DNA from 2 places in the Pseudoalteromonas sp. SR43-7 genome. Region 2 is predicted to be linked to the other one. Evidence: predicted binding sites of a transcription regulator. Region 2 holds the regulator's gene; the other holds the start of a gene.
The links. Region 2 encodes LexA, which represses DNA repair genes until DNA is damaged. Its sites were predicted from a motif close to TACTGTATNNNNATACAGTA; they were not measured.

Region 1 (7,840 bases), on a different contig from region 2:
GGTATTTTATATAAAAAGAATGCCTCTATATCGGGTGCTGAAGTAGGTTGCCAAGGTGAAGTTGGCGTTGCGTGCTCTATGGCTGCAGGCGCATTAACAGAAATTGTTGGTGGCAATGTTGTGCAAGTAGAGAACGCAGCAGAAATTGGTATGGAACATAATTTAGGCCTCACGTGCGACCCTGTTGGTGGCTTAGTACAAGTACCGTGTATTGAACGTAATGCAATGGGCGCGATTAAAGCAATTAATGCCTCACGTTTAGCTATTCGTGGCAGTGGCGAGCAAAAGGTATCACTTGATAAAGTGATTAAAACCATGCTTGAAACCGGCAACGACATGAAAACCAAATACAAAGAAACCGCTCGCGGTGGATTAGCAGTTAATATTATCGAATGTTAATCAGCTCGCTATAAAGAGAAAAAGCTGCCTATTTTAAAATAGGCAGCTTTTTTATTGTTCGTTCAATGCAATCACCTTATTTAACGGGTAACTCTATATCTGCAAATAACTTATCTACGTCATCTTGGTTACGTAACAAGCTTGCTCGCTCTACGCGCTCTTTAGTTAAGTGCGGTGCAAAACGTTCAATAAAATCATACATGTAAGTACGTAAAAAGCTGCCCTTTCTAAAACCAATTTTGGTCGTGCTTGCTTCAAATAAGTGGCTTGCATCAATACACACTAAATCGGTATCGCTCACTTGATCTATCGCCATTGAAGCGACAACACCAACTCCTAAACCCAGTCGTACGTATGTTTTTATAACATCAGCATCGGTTGCAGTAAATACAATGTGTGGCTCAAGTCCGTGTGCGCTAAATGCTTTATCTAACTCTGAGCGGCCCGTAAAACCAAATACATATGTAATGAGTGGATATTGGGCAATGTCAGCAACAGTTAAACTATTTGCCTTTTTAGCGAGCGGATGGTCTTTAGCAACAACAATACTGCGATTCCAATGATAACAAGGCAACATAACTAAATCTGAATACAAATGCAGTGCTTCTGTTGCAATAGCAAAGTCGGCATCACCGCGTGCTGCAGCATCCGATATTTGCTGTGGAGTACCTTGGTGCATATGAAGCGATACCGCAGGGTATTTTTTCATAAACCCTTGAATAACGTTAGGCAAAGCATAACGGGCTTGGGTATGTGTTGTGGCAATATTTAACTTACCTTGATCAGGTAACGTATGCTCATTAGCAACGGCTTTAATACCTTCTACTTTGGAGAGTATTTCACGAGAAATATTAATTATATCTTCGCCAGCACCGGTTACATGCGTTAAATGTTTACCACTGCGACCAAAAATTTGTACACCCAACTCATCTTCTAACATGCGTACTTGTTTAGAAATTCCTGGCTGCGAGGTAAATAAACTCTCAGCAGTCGCTGAAACATTTAATTTATGATTTTGTACTTCTACGATGTATCTGAGTTGTTGTAATTTCATGGCTGCAAATTTTAACGTTATTATTCATATTATTTATAAAGGCAATACCGCTTAAAACCAAGTGTTATTTACGTAAAATATCACTTTAGGTCTTTAGGTGTGCAATTATCTGATTAGAGCTCAAGGCTAGCATAATAAATATGCTTGAGGTAGCGATGTTTATTCAGCTTTAGTTTATAAGCCCTTAGGGTGACTACGGTTTATAAAGAGCTCAACCTATCAATTTTTGGGTGTATTTTTTAAGTTAATCGGCGCAAAGCTACCCTGTTAACGTATATTTAATGTAAGATTAAATAATTAGGTTATATATCCGAGAATTACACCATGATCGTTTCTATTATAATAGTGCTTATAGTTGCATTGATTGTGATTGCACTTTGGGTAAGTGCTGTACAACAACACAAAGAAAAACAAGAGGCAGAACGCCGCAAAGAGCTTACAAAACAAAAAGCTATAATAGAAGAAACAGAAGAAGCGCTAATGAATAGTGCTAACATACCCCTGTCTGAGAATCTAATTCGTACGTTACAACGCCGTATTTACGAAGCTTTAAATACAATGGTTAATAACTCGCAAACATCTAAAGCACTTAAAAGCCGCTTAAGTGAAGCGAAAACGCACTTATCTAATCCCGTTCAAGATAATAGCAGTGAAGCTTTAACGCTACCGAGTAATGACAAGCAACTTGTAGGCTTAATTCAGGGCATTAAAAAATTACGCTCAATTTTACGCTCTGAACACAGTAAAGGTCGTATTGACAGCCAAGTTTTTGTTTTAGAAGATAAACGTCTTGAAAAACTACAACTGCGTATTAATATTGAAAGCCAAATAAAACGTGGCTTATCTGCCCGCTCAGCAAGTATGGTTGGCTCTGCAAGACAGTATTTTGAAAAAGCACAGGCAACGCTCAATGCAGTTACATACACCGATGAATATGTAACAACAAAACGCCAAGAAGTTGAAGGTTACTTAGAAGCAATTAGTGTTGAACTAAGAGCTTCTAATGCAAGCGCACTTAAAAAGAAAACAGAAGAAGAGCAAGACGACTTAGATATATTGTTTGCTCCTAAAAAGAAATGGTAATTCTTTTATAAAAGTATTAAAAAAGCCTGCACAAATTAAATTTATGCAGGCTTTTTTGTCTATTTGTTAGTTATTAAGACAAAAATGCAAACTTGAAAACAAACAAGGCTGTTAATATCCAAACACTAATACTGATTTGATCTTGCTTACCACACAAAACTTTAACCGCCGTATAAGATATAAAACCAAGTGCAATACCGTGCGCAATCGAAAACGTTAATGGTGTCATTAGTAATACTACAGTAACAGGAATTGCATCGGTCATATCATCCCAATTTACAAACTTTAAATTTTGTAGCATCAGTACAGCGACATATAAAATAGCACCTGCCGTAGCATAAGCCGGTACCATTTGTGCAAGCGGTGCAAAAAACATCATTAGTAAAAAGCAAATACCTACAACTACAGCCGTTAAGCCAGTACGTCCGCCAACAGATACACCAGCAACCGATTCTATATACGATGTAGTCGTAGACGTGCCTAGCATCGCACCTGCAATTGTTGCTGAGCTGTCAGCACTTAGTGCGCGTCCTAAACGAGGCATGTTACCTTTTTCATCAGCTAAACCAGCTTTTTGAGTGACCGCAACTAATGTACCTGAAGTATCAAAAAGATCGACAAACAAGAATGCAAAAATAACACTCATCATTGATATATCAAAAGCGGCGGCAAAATCTAGTTGCATAAAAGTAGGCATTATTGATGGTGGCATAGCCATAACACCGTGATATTCAACTAGCCCTAAACTCAGTGCAATGCCTGTCACTAATAAAATACTAATAAGTACACCGCTTTTAAAATCGCGGTATAAAAGCGCTGCAATTACAAAAAAGCTTAATATAGCTAATAATGGGCCTGGGGAAGTAATGTCCCCCAATTGCACTAGTGTTGCTGGGCTTGAGACAATAATGCCTGCATTTTTAAGGGCAATTAAGGCTAAAAAAGCACCTATACCTGTTGCGATAGCTCGCTTGAGCACCAGAGGTATGGCATTAATAATCCATTCTCTGACTTTAAATAAGCTTAAAAATAAAAATATACAACCCGACATAAAAACAGCCCCTAATGCGGCTTGCCAGGTATAACCCATTCCTAATACGACGCCATACGTAAAAAAGGCATTTAGTCCCATGCCAGGCGCTAATGCTAATGGATAATTAGCCCATAAACCCATTATAAAACAGCCTATCGCAGCTGCTATACAGGTAGCTACAAATGCAGCCCCTTGGTCCATCCCTGCCTCAGCAAGCATAGCCGGGTTTACAAATACAATGTATACCATAGTAATAAAGGTAGTTAGGCCAGCAACGCATTCGCGTTTAACTGTTGAATTATTTTCGCTGAGTTTAAATAAGGCTTCAAACATAATAAACTTGTGATAGTAAAAAGTGGCGAGATTTTAACATAAAAATTATCTTTTACAGGACATTTTACCTTGCTATATACTAAACTGTTAAAGTAGTTAAAATAATAAATGAACCAATATGCTTAAAACAACACCTTGTGAGCAAGACTTAGAGCAACAGCTAGACAACATTTTAGGTTTTGTTACTCAACCAGAAAGCAGCCCCGCGCCCATTGATAATAAAAAAGATGAGCAAAGTACTATTAATAAAGCCCTATATTATTTAAAAAATAATCAAGCTCCATTGGCTGCAAAATGGATGCGCCTTGCTGCAATGGCAGGAAACCATAGAGCACAGTTTTATTTAGGTTTATTTTTTGTAAAAGGTGAAGGCGTGCCACAAAGTGTATTTCATGCTGTAGCGTGGTTGAGCTTAGCGAGTAGCCAAGGGTATGCACCTGCCACTGCAGCGGTTACAGATATACGCAAACATATCGAAACTAAGCGATTTAAAGATGCTCAATGTTATGCAGCAAGTTTGTACGAACAAATTCACCAACTCCAGTTTTCTCATATGATCCCTCGCACGAGTGAAAACACATAAACCAACTAAGTTATAAGTACTGTATAAAGTGTTGAAAAATACTGTATATAGTTACAAAGATACTCCTACACAGTATAAAACCCACAAATTAAAACATTACTCAAAAATTTATTTTTGAAATACCTTCTCAAAAACAAGCCTATAACAAGTTGATTAATAAAGAATTATAGATTTAAAAATAAAAAACAATGATCAAAGGCTGAATAACTGTACAAATAAATAGCATAAAATGCTTGCACGAAAGCACTGTATAAACTACTGTATATGAATACTGTATAAAAACCCAGTGAGTGAAATTATGTTACAGCCTATTACCGTGCGAACAGTTAAAAGTTACCAACAAGACGAGCAAAGCGATTGCGTAAATTTGATCCAAATTGAAGATGAAATTTCAGCGACCTTTGAGCTTTTAAAAGTATTACACCAATACAATAGCTCTAATGCATGGACGTTATTAATTGCGCCAGATCATGTACCTAGCAAAGCTTTACTTGACTCATGCTCTATTGATACAAGTAAATTACTTGTTATTAGACAGAAGCACCTAGTAAATCTAGAGTATGTATTAAATTCTGCGTTACATAATGGAAACTTTGCAGCGGTAATCACCTGGACCGATATAGTTAATAACCAACTACTTACAAATCTATCGTTCGATTTAAGTAAAACGAATACAAAACTATACTGTTTTACTAAAAACGCACAAACAACAGAGATACCACTCGCTCAATAAGCTTGTTAAACTAATGTTTTAGACTTTGTATTATTATTATGACTTCACTCAATGCCATACTATGTTTTTGCAGCAGTGGGCACAATTATGCCGATTGCTGCGAGCCGCTTCACTTATCTGTAAAGCAAGCTGACACTCCTGAACAACTTATGCGCTCACGATTCAGCGCTTATGTTATTAAAAATGCAAAATATGTTTATCAAACCTACGCAAAAGAAAAACAAGCTGAGAATCCGATTAAAGAAATCAATGATTTTGCTAACAGCTGTCGATTTATAAATCTTGATTTAATTGACTCAAGCCATGATGGCGATACTGGAACTGTAGAATTTAAAGCCCAATATTTTTATCAAAACTTATTTTGTGAGCTTCATGAAAAATCGCAGTTTATTAAAGAAAACACTCAATGGCGTTATTTAGATGGCACTATATATCCTGTTGAAGATATTAAAGTAGGCAGAAATGATAACTGCCCATGCGGTAGCAATAACAAATACAAAAAATGTCATAGCATGTAATAAATAATCTTATTTAATATTTATCACCTAAAAGGTGTTTTTAAGTGGCAGAGTGATTTATTAGCTAACTAAACTTAAAAACACACTTTGTTACGCCCTTGCATTTTAGACTCATACATTTTTTCATATGCGATCTGCAAGGTGTTTTTGTTATTTACGTATGGTTGTAGGGTTGCACCACCAATACTAATAGTCACAAAATCATATTCTGAATATTTGTGTAATATTCCTAAATCGGCCACATTTTGTTTAATTTTATCAGCAACACAAATTGCACCTTCAGTGCTTGTATGCGGTAGAACAACTACAAACTCTTCGCCGCCGTAACGCGCAACAAAGTCGGTTGGCCTTTGCAAACTATTAGTAATAGTTTGTGCTACTAGGTTTAACACCGTATCCCCCTGCACATGACCATAGATATCATTGTATTGCTTAAAGTAATCTATATCGATGAGTAATAGTGCATAGTCGACTTTTTCTCGTAAGGCGCTTCGTTCCATTTTAGAAAAATGCGCATCAAAATAACGACGATTGAATACCTTTGTTAAATCATCTAGAAATACTTTTTGATTGAGTAAGTCATGTTGAAGTTTCATCGTGATATGGGCGCGCACTCTTCTATATAAAGTTTCCGAGTTAGTTGGTTTCTTTATAAAATCTACAGCCCCTGCTTCCCAGCACTCTTCTTCTTGATTTTCAGATGAGGTTACAAAAATAACGGGGATATCTTGTGTTTCAGATATATTTTTTAATTTTAGACATGTTTCAATACCACTCATTCCTTCCATATTAATATCGAGTAGTATTATATCTGGCGGATTATGTTTACAAATTTCAATCGCATCCTCACCACAGCTTGTTGTTGTTACACTAAAGTGCTCTGATAATATTTTTTTTAATACAATTAAGCTTAATAGCTGATCATCAACGACAAGTACCTTAGAGCTCTTTAAGCTTAATTTCAATTGGTGGTCAGAGTAATTTATAGGCATGGTACAACTGTTTTGTTTTTTTAATTAAACACACCCTATATCACTATATTTTGTTATGCAAATGTTAATAAAATAAAATTCTACTTATTAGTTACTAATAAAAATGATTTATGGTGAATCTCTAATGCATAAAAACAAAAAATGAGCCACTTGGGCTCATTTTAAAACTTCGAATACTTAATTTAGTTAAGTATTATTCGTCATCATCTAAATCTAATTGCTGACGTTGAGCAGGTCGAGCTAAAATCTCTACGTAGAAAGAGGTCAAACCTTGCTTTTCAATTTCGCCAATTTGGTTACTTAATTCAGCAACGTGCACAACTTGCGCATCTTCAGCTGTGTTACCAAACTTACAGTCAAATGCCCAATAGTCAGCATCTTCAGGTAGCGTTTTATTACGCTCTCTTTTCAAATATTTTTTCACTTCGTGCTTTGCAGCATCAACCATACGAGGGTATTTGATTTTCTCGTGATTTAGCGTGAATGTTTTCTTCATTACGTTCCTAATTACCTTGGTTTAATGATAATGGCATTTCATGTCATACCATTTGACGCCATTATAGCAATTGCATTTAATTTTTGGATGCTTTTTTTTCATTAAATCAATTATTAGCAAATATATAAAGCAGACCCGTTATAAAGCATATATTAACTGATGATTATTACAATCATATATCACACCGCAATAAGCTGAAGTGGTTGATGTATTGCATCATTATTAAGGCTGTCGTAAAAAGCAGCTGCATCTATAAGAGGATTCGCAAGTTGTGTTTGTTCGCTTTTAATTCTTCTTCTGACAGCAAGCTCACAGTTATCTATTATATTAAGTGGAATATGCTTATCATCATTTCTAATCGCAAGTGGTTCAGGGCTTAAGCATTGCCTTAACTTAATACTTGTCATACCACAGCGCTCCCCTTCTTGAGATATTAATGAGGCATTAAACTGTCCAACCAACATATTGTATTCATCAGGGGCTAAAAGTTGCTTTGGACCTGCGCCAAATTGCTTTCTTAATGCCTCTTCTTCTATAACTAAATTATCTATTTCAGTTTTTGGTAAATGAAATTGGCTAAAGTCGAGTGCGTCATGTGACAGCATCGCTAATAGTA
Region 2 (7,840 bases):
AATTAACCACGTCCATACAAATAAGGGCAACTTCATCCATGTCATGCCGGGGGCACGTAAGTTCACTATGGTTACAATCACATTGATTGCGCCCATTATTGAGCTAATTCCCATAATATGTACGGCAAATACAAACAATGCAGTATTATCATTACTGTATGTTGTGGACAGTGGTGCATAAAAAGTCCAACCAAATGCAGGACCCCCACCAGGCATAAATAACGATGCCAATAGGATTAAAAACGCAAACGGTAAAATCCAAAAGCTCCAGTTATTCATTCTTGGCAATGCCATATCTGGCGCGCCAATCATAAGTGGTATCATCCAGTTAGCAAGGCCTGTAAAGGCGGGCATAACCGCACCAAACACCATAATTAAACCATGCACTGTGGTCATTTGATTAAAAAAGTGAGGGTCGACCAACTGTAAACCTGGTTGAAATAATTCAGCTCTGATCACCATGGCCATTGCGCCACCAATTAAGAACATGGTCAGCGAAAAAATTAAATATAAACTACCTATATCTTTATGATTAGTTGTGTAAAGCCAGCGTTTAAAACCTTTAGCTGGGTGATGAGCATGATGAGCTTCATTGGCGTTAGGTTGTTCTACTATACTACTCATTAGTTCGCCTCCACTTTGGCATCAAGTGCTGTCTGTATTTGACTCGGTTGAATAACATCACCCGTATCATTACCCCACGCATTACGTTTATAAGTAATAACCGCAGCTAATTGCTTTATAGATAACTGCTTGGCAAAAGCTTGCATTGCCGTACCGGGTCGTCCATGGATAACTACATCAATGTGATCTTTTATATCGCCAAGCACTATCGGGCTGCCTTTAAGTGCAGGAAATACACCCGGTAACCCCATGCCAGTAGGTTGATGACATGCAGCACAATTAGCCATATATACTTGTTCGCCTAAAGTCATTAATTCTTCTTTTGGGAGGGTTTTATCAAGTAATGCGGCATCTGCTAATGCTGCTTTTTGTTTAGCCTGCTTTGCATCTGCAAGCCATGTTTTAAAATCAGCTTCAGATTTAGCGACCACCACAACGGGCATAAAGCCATGGTCTTTACCACACAACTCAGCACATTGGCCTCGGTAAGTACCTTCTTCGTTTATGTTCGTCCATGTTTCGTTTATAAAGCCGGGGTTCGCATCTTTTTTAACTGCAAAATCAGGTACCCACCAAGAGTGAATAACATCATCAGAAGTCATTAAAAATCGTACTTTTTGATTTATTGGCAGTACAAGAGGCTTATCAACCTCAAGTAAGTAGTTAGGGTTTTTATCTGCAAGATTCGCTATTTCATCTTGCGGGGTAGATAAAATAGAGTAGAACTCTACATCTTCGCCCATATATTCATAATGCCATTTCCATTGCGAACCCGTAATTTTAATAGTGAGATCAGCTTTGCTGGCATCTTCCATTGCAATAAGGGTTTTAGTGGCTGGTACTGCCATAGCAATTAAAATAACAAACGGAATTGCAGTCCAAAGTATTTCTACTTTAGTGCTTTCGTGAAATTGGGCAGGTACAGCCCCTTTAGATTTACGGTGATGAATAAGTGCCCAAAACATAATTGCGAACACTATCACCCCAATCACACAACATATTATAAATATGGTCATGTGCAGCTGATATACATTATTGCTTATATCGGTTACGCCTTTGCGCATATTGTATTGGCTGTTAGCCAAAACTGGGTGCGAAAAAACACATAATATAAGCCACAAGGTAGAGGTCAGTTTACCCATGTGACGGCTCCTTTGATGCTATTGCGAATGCAAAGCGAAGAGGCATACGGCTTAAACGCCAATTCGTTATTTTTATTTTTTTAGCCAATCTCATTTAATATTGATTGGTTTTGCTGCGCCAACAACGAGTTTGTGTATATTGTGTGTTCTCAAAACTAAAAAGCTGTGAGTTATTATTAGCTCAGCACATTAACAATTAGCTAAAAAACGAACAACAAGCAAGTTTTAGTATAAAAAACAATCAGGTGATATTGAATAATTAATAAAAAATCGGTAATCAACTGGGCAACAGAAAGTTCAAAATATGAGCAAAACAAAGGGGTTTAACGCATTCGGAGGGGGAAAATATAAGTGCAAAAAAGTTTACAGCTTAAATAGTCAGTGGGCTGTTTACGCCCTATTTTTAGTACAAATTTTAAAACAAAATGCGTACTAGTTAGTACGCATTTATAAAACTGCTTGTTTAAAAGCTATTTTTAAAGTCACATCCAATCAGCGTTTCTTATAACGCCAACGGCTAAGCCTTCAATATTAAAAGACTCATTCTCAAGATCTACTTCAATAGAGTCAAAATCGTCGTTTTCAGCATGAAGTAATACTTTACGACCCGCTTTCTCAAGACGTTTTACAGTTACGTCTTCGTCTAGGCGGGCAACAACAACTTGTCCGTTTTCAGCGGTTTGAGTACGATGTACAGCAAGTAAATCACCATCCATAATACCAATATCTTTCATGCTCATACCGTTAACGCGTAGTAAAAAATCTGCAGCCGGTTTAAACATTAATGGATCGATTTTGCAGTGACTTTCAACGTGCTCTTGCGCCAAAATAGGTGAACCAGCAGCAACACGCCCTATAAGCGGTAAACCTAATTGTTCTGGCTCTTCTTCTTCAATTAATTGAATACCACGGCTTGCACCTGGTTTCATTTTAATTGCGCCTTTTTTAGCAAGTGCTTTTAAATGTTCTTCAGCAGCATTGGCACTTTTAAAACCTAATGTTTGCGCTATTTCAGCACGTGTAGGAGGCATACCAGTGTCTTTAATAAAAACTTTAATTAGTTCGAGTATTTGAGCTTGGCGGTTCGTTAATGGTCGCATACAACTGGTTTTCCATACAGTACATTTAACTGTGAGTATATACAGTTAAATAAAAATCGCAAATTTAAATTAAGCCTTAAAATAGCTAAAGTAATTTCACTTGTGTACATTTTAGGGATATAACTAAAGCTAAGTTTATAAATGATTAAAAATGCAAAGGAGACATTATGAGTATTTGGTACCAGCCCATCACCTTAGAGCTGTGCAAGCAGTTAGAACAAGGCATTAATGGCCAAGGAACATTAATGAAAACTATGGGGATAGAAGTCACAGAAATTGGCGATGATTATTTGGTTGCCACAATGCCGGCAATTCCTGAGCATCATAACCCAATGGGCATGGTTCACGGCGGTGCTAACGTTGTACTTGCCGAAACAGTTGCCAGCTATGCCGCTAACTTTGTTGTCGATTTTACTAAATTTTACTGTGTAGGGCAGGAAATTAGCGCAAGTCATTTAAAAGCATCTCGCAACGGCACTTTAACAGCAACGGCTAGAGCGTTTCATATTGGCAAACGTAGTTCAGTATGGGAAATAAAAATTACAAATAGCCGCAATGAGCTGTGCTGCGTATCAAAAATGACCGCAGCAGTCGTAGAGCGAAGATAGTTACTTTTCGATTGGGTAAATGGTAATTTCCATACCCGCACCAATCGCAGATATACGCAATAATGTATCTGCATCTAAGGCTTGATTAAAGCACTTAGGAGAAGTCCCTGATTCAAAACCAATATCAAACGTTCTACGTGAACAGCTTAACCATTGCTTTAGCGCATTACGCGAACACGATTCAATAAGCTCACATATATGGTTTATGGCTTTATCAGGTGTGCTCACCTCACCTGTAGCTTCAATACGCGCTAGTTGACGGTATTCGTCTTTGTCATAATGTAAAATCGTCGCGACTTTTTTCAAGTCCGCCACTAGCAAACTAATATCTTGCTTTGATTCAAGCTCAAGATCTACATTTAAAAATTGAATTTCCGACATCGTTTCGTATTTATCCTCTAATAATTTCATTGCAAACTTTAACGCAGTTTTACCGTTATACCAAATCAACTATGCTCTATTAACCACTTTATATGGATATTTCGCAGCTTTTAAGTATTTTTTAGCATTTAAAGCTAGCTGGATATCAAACATCTAGCTCAATTAAACAGATAAGTCATGTTAGGAATTTAAGTGTAATCTTTTTTATTTTTAAATGATTACAGTAAGCTATAGTTTAAACTGCGACAAAATGTCGCAGTAACTTATCCTATTAATGTAATAAACTAGCCTCTAAAAATAATAAGACTAAAACATGAATAAAAAAATATTTAAGCATGCTCGCAAGTTACATAAATGGTTAGGTTATTTATTAGCACTACAAATTTTAGCATGGTTACTAGGTGGTTTAATTATGAGTGCAATCCCTCTTGATAAAGTTCATGGGGAGCATCTTGCAACACGTACTCTTAATAACCCATTTACGCAGGCTGATTATGTTGCCTCCCTTGACGATATTGCCTCTCAGGTGGTTAATCCAACACAAATAATTTTTGAGAACTTCTTAACTACACCACTTATTACTGTCTTTAGTAATAACGAGCAGCAAAGCTTCAATGGCATAACAGGCCGACCATTTGAGCCGCCAACTAAAATACAAATTACCGCAAATGCTAAAGCACACTTACTTATTGACGCTCAAGTAACAAGCGCTGTACTACTAAAGCAAGGTACGCGGGAAGTCGGATATAAAACCAATGTATGGCAGGTCCAATTTGACGACACATTTAACACAACACTGTACTTGTCAGAAAATAACGGCAAAGTTGTCACCGTTCGCAGCACGCTATGGCGAATATTCGACTTTTTTTGGATGTTACATATTATGGATTACGATGAGCGAGAGAATTTTAATAATCCACTGCTTATTAGCTTTTCAGCAACCAGTGTACTTTTTTGTTTAAGTGGAATATTACTACTTATTCAAAATATACGACTAAAACGATTTATCCGAATTAAAAATAAGAATAAATCAAAGTAGTCATATTGGTTTTTGAGAGCTAGCGCCCACTTATCAAAGAGTAAATAAGCCTAGGGCTTATTTTATTCCAAGTGCTTAAATCGACTCAAATGTCGCTTTAACATTTCGTTTTCGAAAATCAACTCATCACGCTCACCCAGCAATTGTAAAACTAAAGCTATTGCCGACCAATCTAACGAAAAGTCATGTTGGATACGGGCCGCTTTTTTAACTAAGGTCACTGCAGATACCGTAAATTGCCACTGCGTAACATGATCCCCCTCAATTGGAACCGCAATATTATGCTCAACTAGCTCATATAAAATTGCTTCGCTAATACCACTGCTCAAACATAGCTCTTTGCTAGTAAGTAAATCGTCTTTTTGTGTCACGATAATTTGCATTATGGCTTGCTCCAGTTATTACGGGGATCAAAGTGAGCTTTTTCGGCTAATTCTTCCCAAAGTTTTTTACTGGTATCATCAACAGATGCTGGATTAACAATTTTAAGCACAGCAAATAAGTCACCTTTAGCTTTTTTACTCATTAACCCCTTACCTTTAATACGTAAGCGTTGACCAGACTGACTATTAGAAGGAATAGTTAATTGGATATTACCTGTCAACGTAGGTAAATTTAGCTTTGTACCAAGAGCCGCTTCCCATGGTGCAAGAGGGACAACTATATTTAGGTTATGACCCTCAACATCAAATAATGGGTGAGGCACTAAACTAATTTGTAAATACAAGTCGCCATTTTGCCCATTCGCTGACCCTAATCCGCCTTGCCCTTTTAGTCGAATTCGTTCGCCATTTACTGAGCCTGCAGGAATTTTCACTTTAAGTGATTTTTTAAGTTCAGTGACACGGCCACTGCTGTCTCGCTGCGGTAACATAAACTCAACAGGCTTCACGGTATCAACTAAAGTCTCTTCAAGAAAAATTGGGAACTCTATTTCCACATCTTGTCCTTTTTGCGCGCGAGCGGCGTTACTTCTGCTCTGCCCGGAACGATCGAATCCACCAGCTCCGCCAAACATTGAATTAATAAAGTCAGAAAACTCTTGGTCGGTTTGAGGATCGCTTTGCTGATGATTACTTTGCGAAGAGGCATTGTTACCACCATAATGGCCTTGCTGTTGACGAGCACGATTTTGTTGGTGACGACGTAACTTGTCGTATTTTACACGTTCTTCTTTGTTATGGATGACTTCGTAAGCTTCTGCTATTTCTTTAAACTTATCTTCTGCTTGAGGCTCTTTGCTTACATCTGGGTGATATTTTCTGGCTAACTTTTTATAAGCTACTTTAACCGCTTTATCATCTGCATCAGGCGATATTCCAAGCACTGCATAATAATCAACAAATTTCATTTGCAATCCAAATCCTCATATTGAGTAAGCTTTAAGCATACTCCTTAACGTATAATCTTGTGTGGTTAAAATACGATAAATAGTAAGAAATAAATGAATAGTGAAAATAACTTTGAATAAAAAATTAATCTGGCACTTTTAGTAATATAAGTGCAGGCCTTAAGTTAACTTTATCTTTTATCTTCAAGGCTTTAAACTGCCCATTCCTGTAGTTCACATTTGTGATGGATATGACTCGATTTATTCTGGCCTTATTGGCTTGTTGTGTGTGCGTTTCGGTATCAGCCGAACAATTTACCCGTTTTTCAACGGCTAAAAGACATTTAATTAAAACCCTACCTGACAACGCCAAGAGCATTTACTGCGGCTGTGATATTAAAAAAGAAGGCAAAAAACTCGTTCCTGATCCGTCTAACTGTGGTTACATTCCTCGAAATACCCTTACCCGCTCAGGCAAAGTAAATGTGCGAGCACTACGCATTGAGTGGGAGCACATTGTTCCGGCGTGGGAATTTGGTCACCAGCTACAATGCTGGCAAGATGGCGGGCGTAAAAACTGCCGTAAAGTAAGTGCTAAATTTAGAAAAATGGAAGCTGATATAAATAACTTAGCGCCAGCTATTGGCGAAATTAATGCCGATCGCTCTAATTATCGTTTTGGTATGCTTAGCGAAAACGCCACACAATATGGCCGTTGCGAAGTAAAAGTAAACTTTAAGCAACGTGTAGTTGAACCGCCTGTTTATGCACGAAAACGTATAGCTGACACCTACGCTTACATGCAAAAAACATACGGTTTAAAAATTTCTGATAAACAGCAAAAGTTATTTAATGCATGGCAAAAGCAAGCATTCGCAGATACAAGTAGTGCGAGCAAGCTCTAAGCTTTAACACTCATTTACATTAATCAAAGTTATAAATATTGAATAAACGAGCGAGTGTTGTAATATTTTAAACAACTTATTTACAAAAAAGCCCTTACCTATGTTTAAAAATAATAAAACCACGCTTGCCATTTTCACTGCATTTGCGGGCTTTGCTTTGACCGGTTGTGGCGGCGGCGGTAGCGGTATCGACTCAGCCCCTGCAGTTACAACACCTGTTAGTAGCAGCCCAACATGGACTGCGGGTGTATTTGAACCCTCTAACGATTTAAAAAACTTTTGCGAAACCCCGCGTACGGGTAACGATCCCTTTAATAACAACGAGCCTTACCCAGATCAAGCCGGTTCTGCCCTTTACGAAAAACTCTGGCTTCGCTCTTGGAGCGACGAAACCTACCTTTGGTATGATGAGATTGCCGATAACGATCCTGAAAGCTTTGCCACAGTTGCCGATTATTTTGCCCAATTAAAAACAGAGCAGCTTACCGACTCAGGGGCAAAAAAAGATAACTTTCATTTTTCAGAACCTACTGAAGATTACTTTCAAGAAGCGCAAACGGGCGTTACTTCTGGTTACGGGATAAATTGGGCGTTTATTGGCGATACAGCCGACCGTATTTTACGCGTCGCTTATCTTGAAGATGATTCACCTGCAAGCCAAATAGGCTTTCAACGTGGTGATACTGTACTTTCAGTTGACGGTGTTAGCAT

Region 1: H5087_RS19680 (SulA-like leucine-rich domain-containing protein) is a predicted target of LexA. The motif match lies at 4,742-4,761, and genes of this name have one in related genera.

What each region holds. Positions count from the first base shown of each region.
Region 1 is NZ_JACJDY010000041.1:470-8,309, reverse strand. It holds gene H5087_RS19705 (L-serine ammonia-lyase) at 1-399, shown strand, start outside; gene cysB (HTH-type transcriptional regulator CysB) at 476-1,453, opposite strand; gene H5087_RS19695 (hypothetical protein) at 1,778-2,536, shown strand; gene H5087_RS19690 (NCS2 family permease) at 2,610-3,902, opposite strand; gene H5087_RS19685 (tetratricopeptide repeat protein) at 4,021-4,485, shown strand; gene H5087_RS19680 (SulA-like leucine-rich domain-containing protein) at 4,784-5,218, shown strand; gene H5087_RS19675 (YchJ family protein) at 5,257-5,736, shown strand; gene H5087_RS19670 (diguanylate cyclase) at 5,811-6,728, opposite strand; gene H5087_RS19665 (DUF6172 family protein) at 6,922-7,224, opposite strand; gene H5087_RS19660 (VC2046/SO_2500 family protein) at 7,404-7,840, opposite strand, start outside.
Region 2 is NZ_JACJDY010000020.1:9,479-17,318, reverse strand. It holds gene ctaD (cytochrome c oxidase subunit I) at 1-624, opposite strand, end outside; gene coxB (cytochrome c oxidase subunit II) at 624-1,766, opposite strand; gene lexA (transcriptional repressor LexA) at 2,249-2,866, opposite strand; gene H5087_RS14825 (PaaI family thioesterase) at 3,034-3,474, shown strand; gene H5087_RS14820 (hypothetical protein) at 3,475-3,855, opposite strand; gene H5087_RS14815 (hypothetical protein) at 4,169-4,894, shown strand; gene H5087_RS14810 (chaperone modulator CbpM) at 4,957-5,277, opposite strand; gene H5087_RS14805 (DnaJ C-terminal domain-containing protein) at 5,277-6,245, opposite strand; gene H5087_RS14800 (endonuclease) at 6,476-7,129, shown strand; gene H5087_RS14795 (S41 family peptidase) at 7,230-7,840, shown strand, end outside.